2 regions of the Streptomyces sp. NPDC001594 genome follow, and region 2 is predicted to be linked to the other one. Evidence: riboswitches for the same ligand, from Rfam matches in the RefSeq annotation. Region 2 holds a riboswitch; the other holds the start of a gene.
The links. A riboswitch is a leader RNA that binds a small molecule or an ion and turns the genes downstream of it on or off. The one in region 2 is predicted to bind S-adenosylmethionine.
Positions count from the first base shown of each region.

Region 1: another riboswitch for S-adenosylmethionine. It lies ahead of ACFY0O_RS07910 (aminotransferase class V-fold PLP-dependent enzyme); the one in region 2 lies ahead of thrC (threonine synthase).

Region 1 covers NZ_JBIAVB010000003.1:344,052-354,768, forward strand. The annotation lists gene ACFY0O_RS07880 (NlpC/P60 family protein) at 1-675, opposite strand, end outside; gene ACFY0O_RS07885 (NlpC/P60 family protein) at 925-1,977, opposite strand; gene ACFY0O_RS07890 (NYN domain-containing protein) at 2,232-3,596, opposite strand; gene ACFY0O_RS07895 (hypothetical protein) at 3,636-3,878, opposite strand; gene ACFY0O_RS07900 (rhomboid family intramembrane serine protease) at 4,004-4,726, shown strand; gene ACFY0O_RS07905 (Lrp/AsnC ligand binding domain-containing protein) at 4,723-5,004, shown strand; gene ACFY0O_RS07910 (aminotransferase class V-fold PLP-dependent enzyme) at 5,075-6,475, opposite strand; SAM riboswitch class IV at 6,707-6,823, opposite strand; gene trpD (anthranilate phosphoribosyltransferase) at 6,902-7,966, opposite strand; gene ACFY0O_RS07920 (cytochrome bc complex cytochrome b subunit) at 8,133-9,758, opposite strand; gene ACFY0O_RS07925 (Rieske 2Fe-2S domain-containing protein) at 9,755-10,717, opposite strand, start outside.
Region 2 covers NZ_JBIAVB010000027.1:8,601-19,317, reverse strand. The annotation lists gene ACFY0O_RS35670 (cold-shock protein) at 1-34, opposite strand, end outside; gene ACFY0O_RS35665 (ubiquitin-like small modifier protein 1) at 429-707, opposite strand; gene thrC (threonine synthase) at 744-2,069, opposite strand; SAM riboswitch class I at 2,063-2,201, opposite strand; gene ACFY0O_RS35655 (glucosyl-3-phosphoglycerate synthase) at 2,405-3,355, shown strand; gene ACFY0O_RS35650 (trehalose-6-phosphate synthase) at 3,471-4,931, shown strand; partial or broken gene ACFY0O_RS35645 (transcriptional regulator) at 5,189-5,344, opposite strand; gene otsB (trehalose-phosphatase) at 5,394-6,248, opposite strand; gene ACFY0O_RS35635 (DUF3263 domain-containing protein) at 6,305-6,544, opposite strand; gene ACFY0O_RS35630 (extracellular solute-binding protein) at 6,737-7,978, opposite strand; gene ACFY0O_RS35625 (ROK family protein) at 8,263-9,222, shown strand; gene nagA (N-acetylglucosamine-6-phosphate deacetylase) at 9,222-10,373, shown strand; gene ACFY0O_RS35615 (1-phosphofructokinase family hexose kinase) at 10,478-10,717, shown strand, end outside.

The sequences.
Region 1 (10,717 bases), on a different contig from region 2:
GTCCGGCAGGGCGTCGGGGCGGCCGCCGGAGCGCGAGGCCCGCTCGAAGTCGGCGCGTTCTCCGGTGGGCATCCCGTCGAGGAGCCTGCGGGCCTCGGCGAGCTTGGCGGTGACGGCTCGTTTCTGGGTGGCCACCTCGGCGCGCAGGGTCTCCAGTTCGGCGAGCTTGCGGGAGGCCTCCTGGCGCTGCTGGCCGATCCGGCGCTGTTCCTCGCGGAGTTCGGCGAGCTGTCTGGCCTGGCGGCCGCCGAGCCGGTCGAGGACGGCGGCCTTGTCGAGGTAGGCGCCGGGGTCCTCGGAAAGGATCAGCTCGACGGTGGGGTCGAGGCCGCCGGAGCGGTACTGGGCTCCGGCGAAGGTGCCGAGGAGCCCGCGCATGGTGTTGACGCGGTCCTGGGCGCGGGCGACGGCGTCCTGGGCGCGGCCGATCTCGGCGCGCAGCGCGTCGGCCTTCTCCCCGGCCCGGTTGAACTTCTCGGTGGCCTGTTCGGCCTCTTCGAAGAGCCGGTCGACCTGGGCGCGGGAGCTCGTGGCGGGTTCGTGCGGGAGGCCGGGCGCGGCGAGGGCGGGTGCGCCCGTCATGGCCACGGCGGCGGTGGCCGCGGCGGCGGTGAGGACGGTGACCTTGGCGTTCCGGTCGAGGCCGCCGTTCCCGGGCCGGCGATGGGATCCCACGTGGCACCGCTCCCTGTCCGCTGTGCGGGCCCGGGTCCGCCCCCGTGGACGGCCGTGTGCCGGGTTCCGCGCTGGCAGACAGTAGCGGCGGCGGCCACGCACCGGCCAACGGCCGCGGGAGGGCCGTACGGGGGCGCCCCGCCTCTGGCACAGGTCAGGGGCGGGGCGTGCGGTCAGCGCGGGTCCGCGTAATTCCCCCGGATGGGCGGTGTACGGCGCACCCGTGGGGCGGAGGGGCGGGGGTGCGGGTCAGCCGACGCGGACGCCGAACTGGAAGGGCATGTTGCTCATGGCCTCGTAGCGCACGCCGCCGGTGGGGTTGGAGGCGTGGAAGACCTGGCCGTTGCCCGCGTAGAGGCCGACGTGGTGCAGGTCGCTGTAGAAGAAGACCAGGTCGCCGGGCTGGAGCTCGCTGCGGCCGATGCGGGTGCCGTCGTTGACCTGGGTGTAGGTGGTGCGGCTGATGCTGACGCCGGCCTGGGCGTAGGCCCACTGGGTCAGGCCCGAGCAGTCCCAGGAGTTCGGGCCGGTGTCGCCCATGTGGTAGGCGTCGCCCTCCTGGGTGATGGCGGCGGCGAGGGCGGCTCCGGCCCGGCCGGAGCCCTTGGCGGCGCCGGGCTTGGCGCCCGTGCCTCCGCCGGCGGCCTTCGCGGAGGCCGCGCCGTCCTTGGCCGCGTCGTTCTTGAGTTCGCCGCGCTGCTGCGCGGTCAGGGTGTTGAGGAGGGCCTGGGCGTCGGCGAGCTTGCTCTGGGAGGCGGCCTTCTGCTCGGCCAGCTCCTTGCGGACGGCGGCGAGGTCGGCGAGCTTCCCCGAAGCCTCCTGGCGCTTCTGGGCGAGGCTGCGCTGCTTGGCCTGGATCGCCGATATCTGCTCGACCTGCTTGCCGCTCAGCTGCTGGAGGGTGGAGGCCTTGTCGAGGTAGGCGTCCGGGTCGCCGGAGAGCAGGAGCGCGACGGTCGGGTCGATGCCCTCCCCGCGGTACTGGGCGGTGGCCATCGAACCGAGGGCGTTGCGCAGGGAGTTGACCTCGTCCTGGCCGCGTGCGACCTGGTCCTGGAGCTGCGCGATCTCCTTCTCCAGCTTGTCCTGCTGCTCCTTGGCCCCGTTGTACTTCTCGGTGGCCTGCTCGGACTCCTCGTAGAGGGCGTCGACCTTGGTCTTGACCTCGTCCTTGTTCGGCTGGTCCGGGGCGGGTGCGGCCATGGCCGACTGGGAGGAGAGGGCGACGGCCGCGGTGGCGAGGGCGGTGAGGACGCTCACGCGGGTGCGGGTCGGCGGCTTGGGTCGACGGTGGGACGCCACGGACGCGAGCTCCTTAGGCAGCGGACCCCCGTCGACACCCCGAATGAGTGACCTACCGAACGGAGGTTTGAGCAGACCCTAGTGACCCGCCTGTGATCACTTCAAATCCCGGAACGTAAAAATCCGCTCGCCTTCCGGCTTCTTTGCCCACCGCCCACGCTGCGTGCAGCGCCCTTGACGGTACGTCTCCCGGACGTACCGTCAATTCGGGCATCACACACACCGGTTACATCGGGCGCACAAGCCGCCAAGCGCTACGAAACGCGCGCGAGCCGCTTGAGCAGCAGCGCCGACGCCACGGGCCGGGCCCCCACCTTCGCCACCCCGTCGGCCACCTCGCGGTCGGTGGAGACCACGACCACCGGACGGCCGGGCGGCTCGGCCCGCACCAGCTGGCGGATCAACTCGTCCGCCGTCACGCCGGCCTTGGAGAACAGCACCCGCACCCCGCGCGGCGGCGCGAGCAGCACCGGCGCCGCCAGCTCCGCCCCGTCGAAGACGCACGTCATCTCGGCGCCGGTCTGCGCCGCCAGCATCGACAGCCCGCCCAGCAGCCGCAGCCGCTGCTTCTCCAGCGGCATCGTCGGATAGCCGGTCTTCGTCACGTTGTAGCCGTCGACCACCAGGTGCGCCTGCGGCAGCGCCAACAGCTGGTCCAGCAGCGCCGGATCGGTCTCCGACAGAGCCCGCGCCGCGATGTCCTTCGGGGTCATCCGGCCCGGCTCCACGGCGTCCACGGTGTCAGCGGGCCGCGTCGAGACCGGCGGCAGCGCCAGCTCGCGGCGCAGCCCCGCCGCCGCGTCCAGCACCGTGTCCAGCAGCAGCCTCAGCCGCATGTCCTCGACGCTGCGCCCCTCACGGGTGGCCCGGCGCGCGGTCTCCAGCGCCGACTCCGCCTCCGCCAGACGGGACTTCAGCCGCCGGGACTCGCTCTCGGCGGCGGCCACCTGCGCGGCCGCCTCGGCACGGATCCCGTCGATCTCGCCGCCGAGCTTGCGCAGCGCCGCCTCTCCCCGCTTGACGTCGCTCAAAGCACTGCGCAGCTTGCGATGAAGCGATTCCGCTTCCTTGCGCGCGAGCTCCAGATCGGCCCGCACCTGCTCGCCGCCGCTGCGCTGCGCCTCGCGCAGCTGCGCCAGTTCCTCGCGCAGCCGCTCCAGCTCGCGCCGGTTCTCGTCGTCCGCCCGCTCGGCGTCGGCGCGCTGCGCCTCCTCGCCCGCGGCGGCGACCAGCTTCACCCAGCCGGCCGGCCGCAGCACGTACGCGGCGGCCGCCACGTCCAGGGGGTCCGCGGCGGCCGGCGGGGCACCCGACTCCAGTGCCCCGGACAGTTCCGGCTGCGCCTCGCGCACCTTCTCCGCGACCCGGCTGCGGAAGACCCCGTCGCTCTCCACGGCGGCGGCCATCGCGGTGCCCGCGAACTTGGCGCGCCGGGTCGGGGTGAACCGGGCGTACTGGCGCAGCTGCGCGGGCAGGTCGGCGACCGTCAGGCCGCCGAAGGCGTCCGAGACGAGCGCGACGACCCGGCGCCGCACGCCTTCCGGCAGCGGGCGGTCGAGGACCTCCGCGGCGTCGCGGGCCGCGTCGGCCGGCCCGGCGCCGCTTCCTGGCTCCACAATCCGTCACCCCTACCGTGATCTACTGTGGGCCCGGCTCCCTCAGGAGTCGGCGCCCGGCCTGTCGACGAGCTCGATCTGGTCCACCGCGTTGCACCAGCGGCAGCGGACCGACTCGATGGTCTCACTGACCACCTCGCGCTCCTCGACCTTGGGCTCCCCGGCCAGATCGAGGTGGACGTACTCCACGACCTTCGACGATCGGGTGACATCGAACCGCGTGAGGTTGCCGCACAGGGTGCAGCGCCACCGGGTGGTGTCGGTCGGCAGGGGAACCGTCGTCATCAGGCCGCTCTCTCCTTCGTAGCTCATTCAATTAAAGCCTTCCGCGGCCGTCGGCGGACCGCAGCACGTAACCCTACGGCCTGGCACCACCCTCAGGGGGGTCCGCCTGCGTCATGCTCTGTCGCATGATCGTAAAGTGGCGGGCCGTCCGCGAGGCGGCGCGGGGCCCCGTGGTCACCTACGCGCTGATCGCCGGCTGCTGCGCGGCCTTCCTGACGAGCCCGGCTTCCGGCCTGAACCCGTCGTTCGGGACGGGCGAGAGGCTGATGGAGACGGGGACGGCCTACTTCCGGCACTGGGGCGTGGTCCCGGACGAGCTCTTCTCCGGGGGCGTCCGCCCCCTGCTGACCCCGCTGACGGCGCTGTTCGTCCACGGCAGCTGGCTGCACCTGCTCGGGAACATGCTGTTCCTCTACGTCTTCGGCGCCATGACGGAGCAGCGGATGGGCCGGCCGGCGTTCCTCGTCTTCTACCTCTGCACCGGCTACGTGGCCCTGGCCGTCTACGCGGCCGCCAACGCCTCCTCCGACCAGACCCTGGTCGGGGCGTCCGGCGCGATCTCTGCGGCGCTGGGCGCGTTCCTGTGCCTGTTCCCGCGGGCGCGGGTGACGAGCCTGTTCCCGTTCCTGCTGTTCCTGCCGCTGCGCTTCCCGGCGTGGATCGTGCTGATGTTCTGGTTCGGGCTGCAGTGGCTGGCCGCGCACCGGGCCGGGAGCGGGCCGGGGGTGGCGTACCTGGCCCATGTCGTGGGCTTCTCGGTGGGGTTCTGCTACGCGTGGGCGCGATATCGCCGTACGACTAGAGTGAGGCGAACAGTCACTGCCGGCGAGGGAGACAGCCCACCGTGATCACCGCGATCGTGCTCATCAAGACCAGCGTGGACCGGATCCCCGAGATCGCGGAGTCCATCGCGCAGCTGGACAGTGTCAGCGAGGTCTACTCCGTCACGGGTACGTACGACCTGATCGCGCTGGTCCGCGTGGCCCGGCACGAGAACCTGGCGGACGTCATCCCGGGCCGGATCAGCAAGATCCCGGGCGTCGAGGCCACGGACACGCACGTCGCGTTCCGCACGTACTCCCAGCACGACCTGGAAGCGGCCTTCGCCATCGGGCTGGACGCGTAGCCCTCTCCCCGGGCCGCGCCTCAGTCGCCGGCGGGCTGGAAGACCCGGCCCCGCCGGCGACCACAACCCGCTACACGGCCGGGACGCAGCGGCCGTCCTCCGTGCGGTACTGCCACTTCGCGCCGGACGTGACGAGTTCCCGCACCGCGCGGACGAAGCGCTCCACGTGCTCGTCCGGGGTGCCGGCACCGAAGCTGACGCGGATCGCGTTCAGGGACCTCTCGCCCGGCGCCGCCTCGGGCGCCCCGCACTCGCCCTGGGCCTGCGGCTCGCTGCCGAGCAGGGTGCGGACCAGCGGGTGGGCGCAGAACAGGCCGTCGCGCACCCCGATCCCGTACTCCGCGGACAGCGCCGCCGCGAAGTGCGAGCTGTTCCAGCCGTCGACCACGAACGAGATGACGCCGACGCGCGGGGCGTCGTCCCCGAAGAGGGAGAGGATCCGGACGGCCGGGACCTCCGCCAGGCCCTCGCGGACCTTCGCGACGAGGTGCCGCTCGCGGGCGACGAGGCCCTCGAAGCCCGCCTCCTGAAGCGCCCGGCAGGCGGAGGCGATGGAGTAGACGCCGATGACGTTCGGGGAGCCGGCCTCGTGGCGGGCGGCGGTGGTGTGCCACTCGACGTCCACGCCGCCGTCCTCGCGGCGGGCCACCTTGCGGGAGGCGCCGCCCCCGGCGAGGTACGGCTCGGCCTCCTGGAGCCAGTCCGCGCGCCCGGCCAGCACGCCCGAGCCGAAGGGCGCGTACAGCTTGTGCCCCGAGAAGGCGACCCAGTCCACGTCCAGCTCCCGCACCGAGACGGGGTGGTGGGGCGCCAGCTGGGCGGCGTCCAGCACGATCCGGGCGCCGTGGGCGTGCGCGGCGGCGGCCAGCTCCTTGACCGGCCACAGCTCACCGGTGACGTTGGACGCGCCGGTCACGCACACCAGGGCGGGGCCGTAGGGGTCGCGGTCGGCGAGCGCCCGCTCCAGGGTGGCGACGGCCTGGGCCGGGGTGCGCGGGGCGTTGAGGTACGTGACCTGCGCGTCGCGCCAGGGCAGCAGCGAGGCGTGGTGCTCGGTCTCGAAGACGAAGACCTGGCAGTCGGCCGGGAGCACGGCGGCGAGCAGGTTGAGGGAGTCGGTGGTGGACCGGGTGAAGACGACCTGGTCGCCCGCGCGGCAGTCGAGGAACTCGGCGACGGTGGCCCGGCTCTGCTCGAAGAGGTCGGTGGACAGCTGCGAGAGGTAGCCGGCGCCGCGGTGGACGCTGCCGTAGTACGGGGCGTACGCGGCCACGTCGTCCCAGACCCGCTGGAGCGCCGGGGCGCTGGCCGCGTAGTCCAGGGCCGCGTAGGTGACCTCGCCGCCGGTGACGAGCGGGACGGTGACGTCCCGGCCGAGGACGGCCAGCGGCTCGGCACAGCAAGGGCCCTCGGCAGTGGCAGCGGCGGGGGCGCAGGCGTCGGTGGTGGCGGCGTTCAGGGATGCGGACATGGCGGTATCTCCCGGCAGGCAGGGCTGAATGGCTTCGGTGACCCCGTACGCGGGTACGGCGGCGCGCGTCGTCGGCGTCGGCCGTCAGGGGTACGGGAAGTGCCTCGGAAGGGATGCGGGTCCGCGGAAGGGACCCTGTTCCGAGGGATGAAGGAGGGGCGGAGTCGCCCTATCGCATTCGCTTGCTCACGGAAAACGCTCCTCGAGAGACCAGGACCCCTGGTGTCGAGGGATCCGCGCTTGCCGTAGACCTCGCTGCCTACGACCTGGTCATCACCCGGGGCACCCCGCCACGGAAGGAGGGTTGCCGGACAGCAAGCCGGGGCCTAAACGCTGTCACTCGTGACCTTGGAGAGCATCCTGCCACACGGTCCGCCACACGCAAGACCCCGGTCCACATGGTGGACCGGGGCCGAGTGGGAAGGCTCAGGCGTTGCTGGCCGTCACCCAGCGTTCCAGCGCGGCCCGGGCGGCGCCCGAGTCGATGGAATGCGCCGCACGGGTCATGCCCGCGGACAGCTCCTCCTCCAGCGAGCCCGTGCCGGGGTCCAGGGCGACCAGGGCGGAGGCCGCGTTCAACAGGACGGCGTCGCGCACCGGGCCGGTCTCCCCGGCCAGCAGCCGGCGGGCCACGTCGGCGTTGTAGGAGGGGTCGCCGCCGCGCAGGGCGGAGATGTCGACGGTCGTGATGCCCACGTCGCGCGGGTCGAAGGCGTGCTCGGTGATCCCGCCGTCGCGGACCCACCACACGCGGGAGGTGCCGGTGGTGGTCAGCTCGTCCAGGCCGTCGTCGCCGCGGAAGACGAGGGCGGAGGTGTTCCGCTCGGCGAGCACCCCGGCCATGATCGGGGCCAGCCGGCCGTCCGCGACGCCGACCGCCTGGGCGGTGACCCGGGCGGGGTTGGTGAGCGGGCCGAGGCCGTTGAAGGCGGTGCGGATCCCGAGGTCGCGGCGGGCCGAGGCCGCGTACCGCAGGGCGGGGTGGAAGACGACCGCGGCGCAGAAGGTGATGCCGGCCTCCTCGGCGACCTCCGCCACCCGCTTCGGGGTCAGGCCCAGGTTGACGCCGAGCTTCTCCAGGACGTCGGAGGAGCCACTGGCGGAGGAGGCGGCCCGGTTGCCGTGCTTGACCACCTTCGCGCCCGCTCCGGCGGCGACGATGGCCGACATGGTGGAGATGTTGACGGTCTTGGCGCCGTCGCCGCCGGTGCCGACGATGTCCACGGTCCGCCCGGGCACCTCGATCAGGTTGGCGTGGGCGTACATCGTGCGGACCAGGCCCGTGTACTCCTGGACGGTCTCGCCCTTGGCCCGCAGGGCCACAGCGAAGCCGGCGATCTGCGCGTCGGTGGCCTCCCCGCGCATGATCCGCTCCATGGCCCAGGCGGTGTCGTCGGAGGTGAGGTCGCGGCCGCTGAGCAGGGCCTCCAGGATGCCCGGCCAGGTGGGGGCCGCCACGCTGTCGCCGCCTGCCGGGGTCGCAACGTTCATGGTCAGCTCCTGCTGCTCGTCGGGTTCTCCCGTCCAAAGGGAAGGATCTCAGCCTATCCAGCCCCGGAGACGGCAATGAGCCCCCGTCCAGACCCTGGACGGGGGCTCTTGCCGTGGCGACACCAGGATCGACCTGGATCGATCCCTCAAGCGGTCCTACCGGAGATCAGTGGTGGCCGTGGCCCGACTGGATCTCCTTGTACTCCTCCGTGGTGGGCTTGGAGATCTGGTTGCCCTCCGCGTAGAAGCCCTTGCTCAGCTTCGCGCGCAGCTTCTCGCCGCGCGTCACCTTGCGCTCGACACCGTTCTCGTCGACCGTCGGGCCGAGTTCGAGCGGCTTGTACTGCTCGTGCGCCGTGAGGGTGTGCAGCTTGCCCTGCGGCAGCGGCTCGTGGACCTCGACGAACTCACCGTGCGGCAGACGCTTGATGATGCCGGTCTCGCGACCGTGCAGCACCTTGTCGTGGTCCCGGCGCTGGAGGCCGAGGCAGATCCGCTTGGTGGCGATGAAGGCCAGGACCGGGACGACGAAGAAGCCGATCCGGACGAACCAGGTGATCGAGTTGATCGACAGGTGGAAGTACTGGGCGAACATGTCGTTGCCGCCGCCGATGAGGAGCACGATGTACTCCGAGATCCAGGCGACACCGAAGGCCGTACGGGTCGGGACGTTGCGCGGGCGGTCCAGGATGTGGTGCTCGCGCTTGTCGCCGGTGACCCAGGACTCGATGAACGGCCAGACGGCGATCGCGCCGAGGACCAGCGGGAAGAGCAGCAGCGGGATGAACACGCCCAGGACGAGCGTGTGGCCCCACAGGTTGATCTCCCAGCCGGGCATGGCACGGATCAGGCCTTCCGGCATACCCATGTACCAGTCGGGCTGCGCACCGGTGGACACGTGGTCCGGGCGGTACGGGCCGAGCGCCCAGATCGGGTTGATCGAGGCGAGGGCCGCGATGGCCGCGATGACACCGAAGACCAGGAAGAAGAAGCCTCCGGCCTTGGCCATGTAGACCGGCAGCAGCGGCATGCCGACGACGTTGTTGTTCGTCCGGCCGGGGCCCGCGAACTGGGTGTGCTTGTGGTAGAAGACCAGGATCAGGTGCGCCACCAGCAGGCCCAGCATGATGCCGGGCAGCAGCAGGATGTGGATCGAGTAGAACCGGGCGACGAAGTCGCCGCCGGGGAACTCGCCGCCGAAGAGGAAGAACGACAGGTACGTGCCGACGATCGGCACGGACAGGATCGCGCCCTCCATGAAGCGGACACCGGTGCCCGAGAGCAGGTCGTCCGGCAGGGAGTAACCGGTGAAGCCGGTGAACATGCCGAGGACCAGCAGCAGGAAGCCGAAGATCCAGTTGATCTCACGCGGCTTGCGGAACGCGCCGGTGAAGAAGACGCGCATCATGTGCACGACCATCGCGGCGACGAAGATCAGCGCCGACCAGTGGTGGATCTGCCGGATGAGCAGACCGCCGCGGACGTCGAAGCTGATGTCCAGGGTCGAGGCGAAGGCCTCGGACATCTGGACGCCCTGCATCGGCACGTACGAGCCGTGGTACACGACCTCGTTCATGCTCGGGTGGAAGAACAGCGTCAGGTACACACCCGTGAGGATGATGATGATGAAGCTGTAGAGGCAGATCTCACCCAGCATGAAGGACCAGTGGTCCGGGAAGATCTTGCGCATGTTCGCCTTGGCGAGGCTGTAGATCCCCAGGCGGCCGTCCGCCCAGTCGGCTACGCGCTCACCGCGCGGCGCTTTGCGCTCGGTGGTGGTGGCAGTGCTCATCCGCGCTCCCAGAATGCAGGACCGACGGGCTCTTCGAAGTCGCCGAGCGCTTCGAGGAAGCCTTCGTCATTCACGCCGATCCGCAGCTGCGGAAGCGCGTGACCGGCCGGGCCGAAGATGACACGGGCGCCGTCGGAGAGGTCGAAGGTGGACTGGTGGCACGGGCAGAGCACGTGGTGCGTCTGCTGCTCGTACAGGCTGATCGGGCAGCCGACGTGGGTGCAGATCTTCGAGTAGGCCACGATGCCCTCGTGGGACCACTCGAGTTCCTGCTTGTCCTTGATGTCCTCCGGCTTGATCCGGACGAGCATCAGGGCGGCCTTGGCGATCTGGTTCTGGAAGTCGTGCTGGTCCTCTTCCAGGCCCTCGGGCATGGCGAAGGTCAGCGAACCCACCAGGACGTCCTCGGGGCGCAGCGGCTCCATGGTGTTCTGGTTGATGATCAGCTTGCCCTTGGCCCACAGGGTCTTGCGCAGCTTGTCCTCGGGCAGCGTGCCCAGGTCGCGGAGCAGGACCACGCCGGCGAGCGGCACCAGGGACAGCGCACCGATCAGGGTGTTGCGGATGAGCGGGCGGCGGGCGATGCCGGACTCGTTCGCACCGTCGGCGAAGTCCTGCATGACCTTGGCCTTGACGTCCGCCGGCGCCGCGATCTCGTGGCGCTCGTCGGCGACCTCGACATCGGACATCAGGGTGCGGGCCCAGTGGACCGCGCCCGCGCCGATGCAGAAGAGGGCCACGCCCAGGGTCAGACCCAGGGCGAAGTTCAGCGCGCTGACCTTGCCGATCGGGAAGACGTAGATGATCTTCTCGACCGGGATGGACACGTAGGCGGCGATGAAGCCGACGGTGGCCAGCATCGACAGCGTGAACAGCATCGCGACCGTGCGCTCGGACCGCTTGGCGGCCCGCTCGTCGATGTCCTGGATGCGCGGCTTGTGGACCGGCAGGCCCGGGTC
Region 2 (10,717 bases):
CCGCGTTGAACCACTTGACGGTGCCCTGAGCCATGCCTAACTCCCCTATTACTGGCCCTTGCGCAGGTCCGCACTTCGCGGACCCGGGTCAGAACTTGCGCCGGAACGCCTCGACCGGGGCTGAATGTATCCGCACCGCTGCTGTCTGCAACAGGTCATTCCGACGAGAAATCTGGACACGCGCAAACGTGGAAATGGGCTGAAAAGTTGGCGTATTCCTGGGCAAGTCGGGCCAGACGAACCGCACCAATGCCCCAAAAGGCGCACGCATGTTGACTCAATGTCAACCCTCATACAGCCCGTTCATATGCGGCGGGCAAGAACAGCGGAGGGGACTTCCCCAACTCTACCGCGCCCAATCAAGCAGAATTGCCCCCTCCGCTTCTAGCGGAGGGGGCAATTCTGATTACTTCCGGGCGCGCGACGGCTCAGCAGCCGCCGGCGACGGCGGGGATGATCGAGACGCCCGCGCCGTCCGGCGTCGCCGTCTGCAGGCCGCCCTCGAAGCGCACGTCGTCGTCGTTGACGTAGACGTTCACGAAGCGGCGCAGCTTGCCCTGGTCGTCCAGGACGCGCGCGGCGATGCCCGGGTGGTTCGCCTCCAGGGAGTCGATCACCTCGGCCAGGGTCGCGCCCTCGGCCGGGACCTCGGCGGCGCCGCCGGTGTAGGTGCGCAGGATGGTGGGGATGCGGACGTTGACGCTCATGGCGCTACCGCCTTTCCGTGTAGTGCGAGGGAAGGGTCAGGCCAGGCCGGCGGCGCGGAACGCGTCCAGGCTCGGGCGGATGGTGGCGGTCTGGCCGGTGCCGGCCACCGCCTCCAGGGTCTTGAGGCCGTCACCGGTGTTCAGGACCACGGTGGTCAGCGAGGGGTCCAGGACCCCGTTCTCGATGAGCTTCTTCGTCACGCCGACGGTCACGCCGCCCGCGGTCTCGGCGAAGATGCCCTCGGTCTGCGCCAGGATCCGGATCGCCTCGACGACCTGCTCGTCGTCGACGTCCTCGACGAAGCCGCCGGTGCGGCGGGCGATGTCGAGCACGTACGGGCCGTCCGCCGGGTTGCCGATGGCCAGGGACTTGGCGATCGTGTTCGGCTTCTGCGGGCGCACCACGTCGTGGCCGGCCTTGAAGGCCGTGGACACCGGGGAGCAGCCCTCGGCCTGGGCGCCGAAGATCCTGTACGGCTTGTCCTCGACCAGGCCGAGCTTGATCAGCTCCTGCAGACCCTTGTCGATCTTCGTGAGCTGCGAACCGGACGCGATCGGGATGACGAGCTGGTCGGGCAGCTGCCAGCCGAGCTGCTCGCAGATCTCGTAGGCGAGCGTCTTGGAGCCCTCGCCGTAGTACGGGCGCAGGTTGACGTTGACGAAGCCCCAGCCCTCGCCCAGCGGGTCGCCGATGAGCTCGGAGCAGAAGCGGTTCACGTCGTCGTAGTTGCCCTCGATGCCGACCAGGTCGCCACCGTAGACACCGGCCATGACGACCTTGCCCTGCTCCAGGTCGTGCGGGATGAAGACGCAGGACCGGAAGCCGGCGCGGGCGGCCGCGGCGCCGACGGCGCCGGCCAGGTTGCCGGTGGAGGAGCAGGAGAGGGTGGTGTAGCCGAACGCGCGGGCGGCCTCGACGGCGATGGCCACGACGCGGTCCTTGAAGGAGTGCGTCGGGTTGCCGGAGTCGTCCTTGACGTAGAGCTTGCCGGTGACGCCCAGCTCCTTGGCCAGGTTCTGCGCGTCCACGAGCTTGGTGAAGCCCGGGTTCAGGCTCGGCTTGGAGGCCACGTCGGCGGGGACGGGCAGCAGCGGCGCGTACCGCCAGATGTTGTTCGGGCCGGCCTCGATCGCCGCGCGCAGGGCCTCCGGGTCACCGGCGGGCAGCTCGTACGCCACCTCCAGCGGACCGAAACACTCGACGCAGGCGAAGATGGGGCCGAGCTCGAAACGGGTGCCGCACTCACGACAGGAAAGGCCGGTGGCGGGGCCGAGGTCGACGGACCCGGCGGTCTCGGATCCCGGAGCGGCAGAGGTGGCGACAGACTGTGCAGCCATGATGGCGAGGCCCTTTCTCCTCATCTTCCCCATGGCGCACTTCGCCATGAGACGGAATTGGCACCTTCCCTAGCCGGGGCCCCGCGCGAGCGAGAACCGACTGGAGGGTTGCCGGGGCTTCAACGGGCCGTGTCCCTCTGCCCCTCTGGATGAGCGGTATGGCACCGGCACACGCGCTCGAAGGCGCGCCGGTGCGTTTGTCGCGAGGCCCCCGGCATGCGGTGGACCTTCGCGTTGTTCAAGACTGTAACCGAAGGGGCGGTGGGTTGAGACAGCCGTCCGAACCGCGAGATGGATCACGATTCGGCCGAAAACCGCCGGGTCTGATGCCGCCGCCGAGTAGCCAGGGAGTGCTGAGAGTGCTGGATGAGGTGGAGCGCTGGCTGGCCGACCGCTCCTGGTCCGCCGCCGACCGACCGCTCGACCAGCTCCTCGAGCGCAAACGGGCGGCCGGGACCACCGTGAGCGTGGTGCTGCCGGCCCTCGACGAGGAAGCCACGGTCGGGGAGATCGTGCGGGTGATCCGGCGCGACCTGATCGAGGGCCTGCCGGTGCCGCTGGTCGACGAGCTGGTCGTCGTGGACTCCGGGTCCACCGACCGGACCGCCGAGGTCGCGGCCAAGGCCGGCGCCCGGGTGGTGCACCGCGACGAGATCCTGCCCCGGCTGCCCGCCGTGCGCGGCAAGGGCGAGGTGCTGTGGCGCTCGCTGCTGGCCACCACCGGCGAGATCGTCTGCTTCGTCGACGCCGACCTGCGCGACTTCTCGTCCGCGTTCGTCTCCGGCATCGTCGGCCCGCTGCTCACCGACCCGCAGGTGCAGTTCGTCAAGGCCATGTACGACCGCCCGCTGGGGGACGCGCCCGGCCAGGGCGGCCGCGTCACCGAGCTGGTGGCCCGCCCGCTGCTCAACCTCCACTGGCCGCAGCTGGCCGGCTTCGTCCAGCCCCTGGGCGGCGAGTACGCCGTACGCCGCTCCCTGCTGGAACGTCTCCCCTTCCCCGTCGGGTACGGGGTCGAGCTCGGCCTGCTCGTCGACGCCCTGCACACCGTCGGACTCGACGCGATGGCCCAGGTCGACGTCGGGGTCCGGCTGCACAAGCACCAGAGCGGGCAGGCACTGGGCCGGATGGCCGCCGCGATCTACCGCACCGCGCAGCTGCGGCTCTCGCGCGGCCATCTCGTACGGCCGGAGCTCATCCAGTTCGAGAGGGGGCCGGACGGGTTCGTTCCGCGCAGCCACTCCGTGGACACGGAGGAGCGGCCGCCGATGCTGGAGATAGGGGAGTACGCGGTCCGGCGCGTGGCGTGAGCGTCCGCGGACGGGCTGCGGCTGGGCTGAGGGCGGGCTGCGGCTTGACCAGCACGTGACGAATCGGGCATTTCCCGGACGTTTGAGCGAGGAGGCGCCGGGCTAGGTTCGCGACATGGCTTCTCAGGTACTCGTCGCCGCCAACCGCGGCCCGCTCTCGTACGCCCTCGCCGCCGACGGCAGCCTCAGCGCCCGGCGCGGCGGGGGCGGTCTCGTCTCCGGCCTGTCCGCGGCGCTCGCGGCGCAGCCGGAGGCCCTGTGGATCTGCGCGGCCCTCTCCGACGCCGACCGCGAAGCGGTCCGGCGGGGGATCTCCGAGCCGGGCGTGCGGATGCTGGACATCGACCCGGCGGTGTACGACGACGCGTACAACGGCATCGCGAACTCGGTGCTCTGGTTCACCCACCACCACCTCTACGACGTCCCCCGCGAGCCCGTCTTCGACGCGGAGTTCCGGCGGCGCTGGGACTCGTACACCGCCTACAACCAGGCCTTCGCCGAAGCCCTGGCCGAGGAGGCCGCGCCGGGCGCCCGCGTCCTCGTCCAGGACTACCACCTGGCCCTGGTCCCGGGGGCCCTGCGGGAGCTGCGCCCCGACCTGCGGATCGCGCACTTCACGCACACCCCGTGGGCCTCCCCCGACGTGCTGCACATGCTCCCGGACGACATCCGCAGCCGGCTGGTGTGGGGCATGCTCGGCGCCGACCAGCTGGGCTTCCACACGGCGGCGTGGGCCGCCGCCTTCATCAGCTGCGCCACGGTGGACGACGTGCACGGGGTCGCGGACGGCTTCGTCCCCCGCGAGGAGCACCAGGGCGGGGTGCACCACCGCAGGCTGACGGAAGACGGCCGGTACGGGGAGACGCGCTTCACCGGGGTCGGCCAGTATCCCCTGGGTGTGGACGGAGACGACCTGCGCGCCCTGGCCCACCGGCCGGAGGTCGACGAGAAGCTGGCCGCGCTGCGGGCGGAGGTGGGGGATCGGAAGACGATCGTCCGGGTGGACCGCACGGAGCTGTCGAAGAACATCCTCCGGGGCCTCCTCGCCTACCGGGAGCTGCTGACCGCCCACCCGGAGTGGCGCGGCCGGGTGGTCCACCTGGCGTCGGCCTACCCGTCCCGCCAGGACCTGGAGGTCTACCGCACCTACACGGCGTCGGTCGCCGCGCTCGCGGAGGAGATCAACGCCGAGTTCGGGACGGAGGACTGGCAGCCGGTCCTCCTCTCCGTCCAGGACGACTTCGCCCGCTCCCTGGCGGCGTACCGGATGGCGGACGTGGCGCTGATCAACCCGGTGCGGGACGGCATGAACCTGGTCGCCAAGGAGATCCCGGTGGTGTCGGAGGCGGGTTGCGTCCTGGTCCTGTCGACGGGGGCGGGGGCGTACGAGGAGCTCCGCCTGGACGCCCTGACGGTCAACCCGTACGACGTCACGGCGACGGCCGAGGCCCTGCACGCGGCCCTGACGATGCCGGGGGAGGAACGCGCGGCACGCACGAAGCGCCTGGCGGCAGCCGCCACGGCCCTCCCCCCGACGAGCTGGTTCACGGCCCAGCTGGAGGCGCTGGGGGAGTAAAGCGGGGCCGGGGCACTGGACGCCGCCGGGGGCGCGGGCCCGCCATCTCCTCCGCGAGGCGTCCCGGCCGCCCGGCGCCTGCCCACCCGCCTCCCTGGGTGCGGGGCGGTGGGCGGGGGGCGGTTCCCGCCGGGCGGTGGCGAGCAGCTGACCGGGACGGGGCGATGGTCGGGGCGGCGACGGAGCAGTCGGTGCGGGACGTGGTTCCCGTCAGTGAGCAGGCGACTACGGGGACGCAACATCCCACTCTTGCGCGCTTAGTTGGCCACGCTCAGGACGTCTGCCAACTGCCTCAGGCCTGGCGGATGGTTCGGGCCGGCCCAGAGGTCCGACACGATCGCCACGGCCAAGGTGTGATAGCGCATCCACCCCGGCGCCACCTTGCGCAGCCTCTCCAACTCCTTCACCGCTCCCCAGCAGCCGCGCGCCAGCCCCCGGCGGGGAACAGCGGCCCCCGGCCCCCTAGCCGCGCAGCTCCTCCGCCAGGCGGGCCAGGAACGCCGCCACCGCGCCCGGGCCCGGGAGGACCAGGTCGGCGCGGGCCGCGAGTTCCGGGACTTCCGCCGAGCCGCTGCACAGCAGGAGGCCCGGGAGGCCCTCCGCCCGGCGCTTCTCGACCGCCGAGTACGCCGCGAGGTCGCCCAGGTCGTCGCCCGCGTACAGGACCGGCCCCGCGTCCCGTTCCCGGAGGAACTCGGTCAGTGCGACGCCCTTGTCCATCCCCGGCGGGCGCAGTTCCAGGACGGCGCGCCCCGGCTCGACGATCAGGCCGTGGCGGGCGGCGAGCTCCGCGAGGGGTTCGCGCAGGGCCTCGAACGCCGCCTCGGGGTCCTCGGCCCGGCGGGTGTGGACGGCGAGGGCCCGGCCCTTCTCCTCGATCCAGGTCCCGCGCCACGCCCCGATGGCGTCGAGGAAGCCTGGCAGCTCGGCCCGTACCGCCGCCACGCCGGGGTGTGGGGCGGGGGCGTGCACGACGCCGGTGACGGCGTCCCACCGCTCGGCCCCGTAGTGGCCGAGGACGACGAGGTGCTCCAGGCCGGGGACCCCGGCGAAGCCCCCGTAGCGGACGGCGACCCCGGCCGGGCGGCCGGTGACCACGGCCACGGCCTCCACCCGCGGGGCGAGTGCGGCCAGCGCGGGGACGGTGTCGGGGTGCGCGCGGGCCTGGTCGGGGTCGGGGACGATGTCGGCGAGGGTGCCGTCGAAGTCGAGGGCGACGACGGCTCTGCCGGGGTCGCGGAGGAGGGCTTCGAGTCCCTCGCGTCCGGCGGCGGTGGCGGGCACGGGCATCGGCGGCTGGTGCGGATGGCTCCCCATGCCGACGACCCTACCGGCGTCGCGGCCACGCCGCCCAGACCCCCTCCGCCGGGGGTCTACCGCCGGGCCCGCTGGGCCTCGCGGATGCGGCGGAGGCGGTTGACGGTGCCGGGGGCGTGGGCGAGGGCGCGGGGGTCGTCCATGAGGGCGTTGAGGAGCTGGTAGTAGCGCACGGGGCTCAGGCCGAGCCCCTCGCGTATCGCGCGCTCCTTGGCGCCGGGGCCGGGCCAGCTGCGGCCCTCGTAGGCGAGCACGGCGGCCTCGGCATCGCTCAGGCGGGCCTCGGCATCGCTCAGGCGGGCCTCCGCGTCGGTCAGGCGGGCCTCCGCGTCGGTCAGGCGGGCCTCCGCGTCGGTCAGGCGGGCCTCGGGCGGCTGCTCCGCCGCCCCGCCCGTCTCACCCGTCTGGCCGCCGTCCGTCATACCGCCACACTAACCGGCCCCGCCGACAGCACCCGGTCCGGTGCGGGGCCGGACGGCCCCGGCGGGCTACTTCTCGCCGTCCGCCTTGCGGGCCGAGTCCGCTATCTGTTCCAGGACCTTCGCCGGCTGGCCGCCCGGCTGGACCGCCTTGCCGATGTTCTGCTTGATGTCCTCGCTGACCCCGGCCCAGGACTTCTTGCCCGCCGGGTAGAGGCGGGAGTTCGGGAGGGCGGTGAGGAAGGTGCGCAGCTGGGTGGCCTGGCCGCCGGGCGCGGACTCCATGGCGCGGTAGCCGCTGGTGGTGACGGGCAGGAGGTCGTACTGGCTGGTGAAGGTGGTCACGTTCTTCGCCGAGTACAGCTGGTCGAGGAACTTGCCGGCCTCCTTCCTGTGCCCGTTCTTGAAGGCCATGACCCAGTCCGCGACGCCCATGGTGGAGTGGTCGGTGCCGTCGGCGGTCGGCATGGCGACCATGCCGAACTTCACGCCCTTCCCGGCGGCCTGCTTCAGCAGCGTCGGGTGGCCGTTGAGCATGCCGACCTCGCCGCGCGTGAAGGCGTCGAAGGCGGCCTGGCGGTCGAGCTTGCCCGGTTCGACGGGGCCGGTGAGGCCCTGGCCGACCATGCGGTCGCGGAGGAACTCGAAGGTCTTGACGTTCTCCGGGGAGTCGATCGCGTAGGCCTCTTCGTTGTCGGTGTAGCCGCCTCCGCCGGAGAGCAGCCACATCATCGTCTCGGCCTGGGCCTCCTCGCGGCCCAGCGGCAGGGCGAAGGGGGTGGGGACGCCCGCGCCCTTGAGCTTCTTCGCCGCCGCCTCGACCTCGGCCCAGCTCTTGGGCTGCCAGGGGGTCGAGCCGTCCTTGGGGATGATCCCGGCGTCGCCGAGGAGCTTGGTGTTGTAGAAGAGCAGCCGCGTGCTGGCGACGAAGGGCATGCCGTACTGGACGCGGCGGACCTTGCCGGCGTCGGCGAGCGGGGCGAGGAAGTCGGCCTCGGTCTTGACGGAGAGCAGCTCGTCGGCGGTGTAGAGCTTGCCGGCCTCGGCGTAGTCGGCGTAGGCGCCGATCTGGGCGATGTCGGGGGCCTTGCCGGCCTTGACCATCGCGGCGACCTTGGCGTCGACCTCCGACCACGAGTAGACGCTGACCTCGACCTTGACGCCGGGGTTGTCCTTCTCGAAGGCGGTGGCGAGGTTCTTCCAGTAGCCGGTGGAGGAGTTCTGCGGATTGTCGCCGTAGTCGGCCGCCACGACCCGGAGGGTCACCTCGTTGTTCCCGGAGAGGCCCGGCACGGCTCCACAGCCGGTCAGCGCCGCTCCGGTGAGCAGCAGTGCGGCGCCGGTCGCGGCCAGCCTCTGGTAACGGCCCTTCACAGTTCTCGATCCACCCCAGGTTGTACGTACGATCCACGTAAGGTCTACACCACTTTGGCGGCTCCTCCACATCCGGAACGGCCTCACGCGCGGACTGTTTCCAAACCGTCTCGTAGCGGGGCCCGCGGACGCCTTCCGGATTTGTATGGCCGCTCAACAATCCCGCCCAATGGACTAGACCTTTCCCCTTCGAGCACGCGAGACTGTCTTCTGTGAAACCCGTGAAACACGTCATCGCCCTCGATGTGGGCGGCACCGGGATGAAGGCCGCCCTCATCGCCGACTGGGGGCACCACCCAGCGGTAGCTGGGGGAGGCACCCTGCTGCACGAGGCGCGCCGCGCCACCGGCCGCGAGCGGGGCGCCGACGCCGTCGTCGAGACGATCCTGGACTTCGCGGCCGAGCTCCTCGACCTCGGCCGGGACCGCTTCGGCACAGCCGCCTCGGCCGCCGGCGTCGCGGTCCCCGGCATCGTCGACGCCGAGCGCGGCACCGCCGTGTACGCGGCGAACCTGGGCTGGCGCGACGTACCCCTGCGGGAGCTGCTCGCCGCACGCCTGGGCGGCATCCCGGTGGCCCTGGGCCACGACGTCCGCACGGGCGGGCTCGCCGAGGGCCGCATCGGCGCCGGCCGCGGCGCCGACCGCTTCCTGTTCGTCCCCCTCGGCACGGGCATCGCCGGCGCCATCGGCATCGCCGGCCGAATCGAGGCCGGCGCCCACGGCTACGCCGGGGAGATCGGCCACATCGTGGTCCGCCCCGGCGGCCCCGCCTGCGGCTGCGGCCAGTACGGCTGCCTGGAGACCCTCGCCTCCGCCTCCGCCGTCTCGCGCGCCTGGGCGGCCGCCTCCGGCGACCCCGAGGCCGACGCCGCCGACTGCGCCAAGGCCGTGGAGTCCGGCGACGCCCGGGCCGAGGAGGTCTGGCAGGCCGCGATCGGCGCCCTCGCCGACGGGCTGGTCACCGCCGTCACGCTGCTGGACCCGAGCACGCTGATCATCGGCGGCGGGCTCGCCGAGGCCGGGGAAACCCTGTTCACACCACTGCGGACCGCCGTCGGGGAACGCGTGACGTTCCAGCGGCTGCCCGAGATCGTTCCGGCCGCCCTCGGGGACACCGCCGGATGCCTGGGCGCAGGGCTGCTCGCCTGGGACCTACTCGCCACGGAGGTACCTGCCTGATGTCCGGACGCGCACAGAGCACCGTTCTCTCCGGCGCCAGGGTGGTGCTGCCCACCGGGATCGTCGCGGGCGGCCGCGTCATCGTCGAGGGCGCCCGGATCGCCGGCAGCGCCCACGAGGACACCGCACGCGTGGACCTCTCCGGCCACTGGATCGTCCCCGGCTTCGTGGACATGCACAACCACGGCGGCGGCGGCGCCTCCTTCACCTCCGGCACCGCCGAGGAGGTCCTCACCGGCGTCCGCACCCACCGCGAGCACGGCACCACCACCCTCGTCGCCTCCACCGTCACCGGCGACCTCGACGAACTGGCCCGCCGGGCGGCGCTGCTCGCCGAACTCACCCAGCAGGGCGAGATCGCCGGCGTCCACTTCGAGGGCCCGTTCATCAACCCCTGCCGCAAGGGCGCGCACAAGGAGGACCTGCTGCGCGACCCCGACCCGGCCGAGGTCCGCAAGCTGGTCGACGCCGCGCACGGCGCCGCCCGCATGGTCACCCTCGCCACCGAGCTGCCGGGCGGCCTGGACTCCGTGCGCCTGCTCGCCGAACACGGCGTCATCGCGGCCGTCGGCCACACCGACTCCACCTACGACCAGACGGTCCAGGCCATCGAGGCGGGTGCGACCGTCGCCACCCACCTGTACAACGCGATGCCCGGCCTGGAGCACCGCGCCCCGGGCCCGATCGCGGCGCTGCTGGAGGACGAGCGGGTCACCGTCGAGCTGATCAACGACGGCACCCACCTGCACCCGGCGATGCTGGAGCTGGCCTTCCACCACGCGGGCGCCGACCGCGTCGCGCTGATCACCGACGCGATGGACGCGGCCGGGTTCGGGGACGGCACCTATCACCTGGGCCCGCTGGAGGTGGAGGTCAAGGGCGGCGTCGCCCGGCTCGTGGAGGGCGGCTCCATCGCCGGCTCCACCCTCACCCTCGACACCGCCTTCAAGCGGTCGGTGACCGTCGACCGGCTGCCCGTCGAGTCCGTGGTGCAGGCGATCTCCGCCAACCCGGCGAAGCTGCTGGGCCTGTACGACGAGGTGGGCTCGCTGGAGCCCGGCAAGTACGCCGACCTGGTGGTCCTGGATGCGGAGTTCGACGTCAAGGGCGTCATGCGACGGGGCGAATGGATCGTCAGCCCGCTGGGCTGAACCGGCCTTTCGGCCACGACGGCACGAGGCGTCCGGCCCGGAGGACTGGGCTGGCCGCCCTCCATTTGGCATGATCCCGGCACACACCAAGACCGGGGCTGGCCATGATCCTCACCGTGACGCTCAACACCGCGCTCGACGTCACCCACCGGGTGCCGCGACTGCTGCCGCACACCTCCCACCGGGTGACCGCCGTCACCGAACGCGCCGGCGGCAAGGGGCTGAACGTGGCCCGGGTGCTCGCCGCGCTCGGCCACGAGGTGACGGCGACGGGCTTCGCGGGCGGCCCGGCCGGCGCGGTCGTACGGGACCTCCTCGCCGGGTCCCCCGGCGTGGTGGACGCC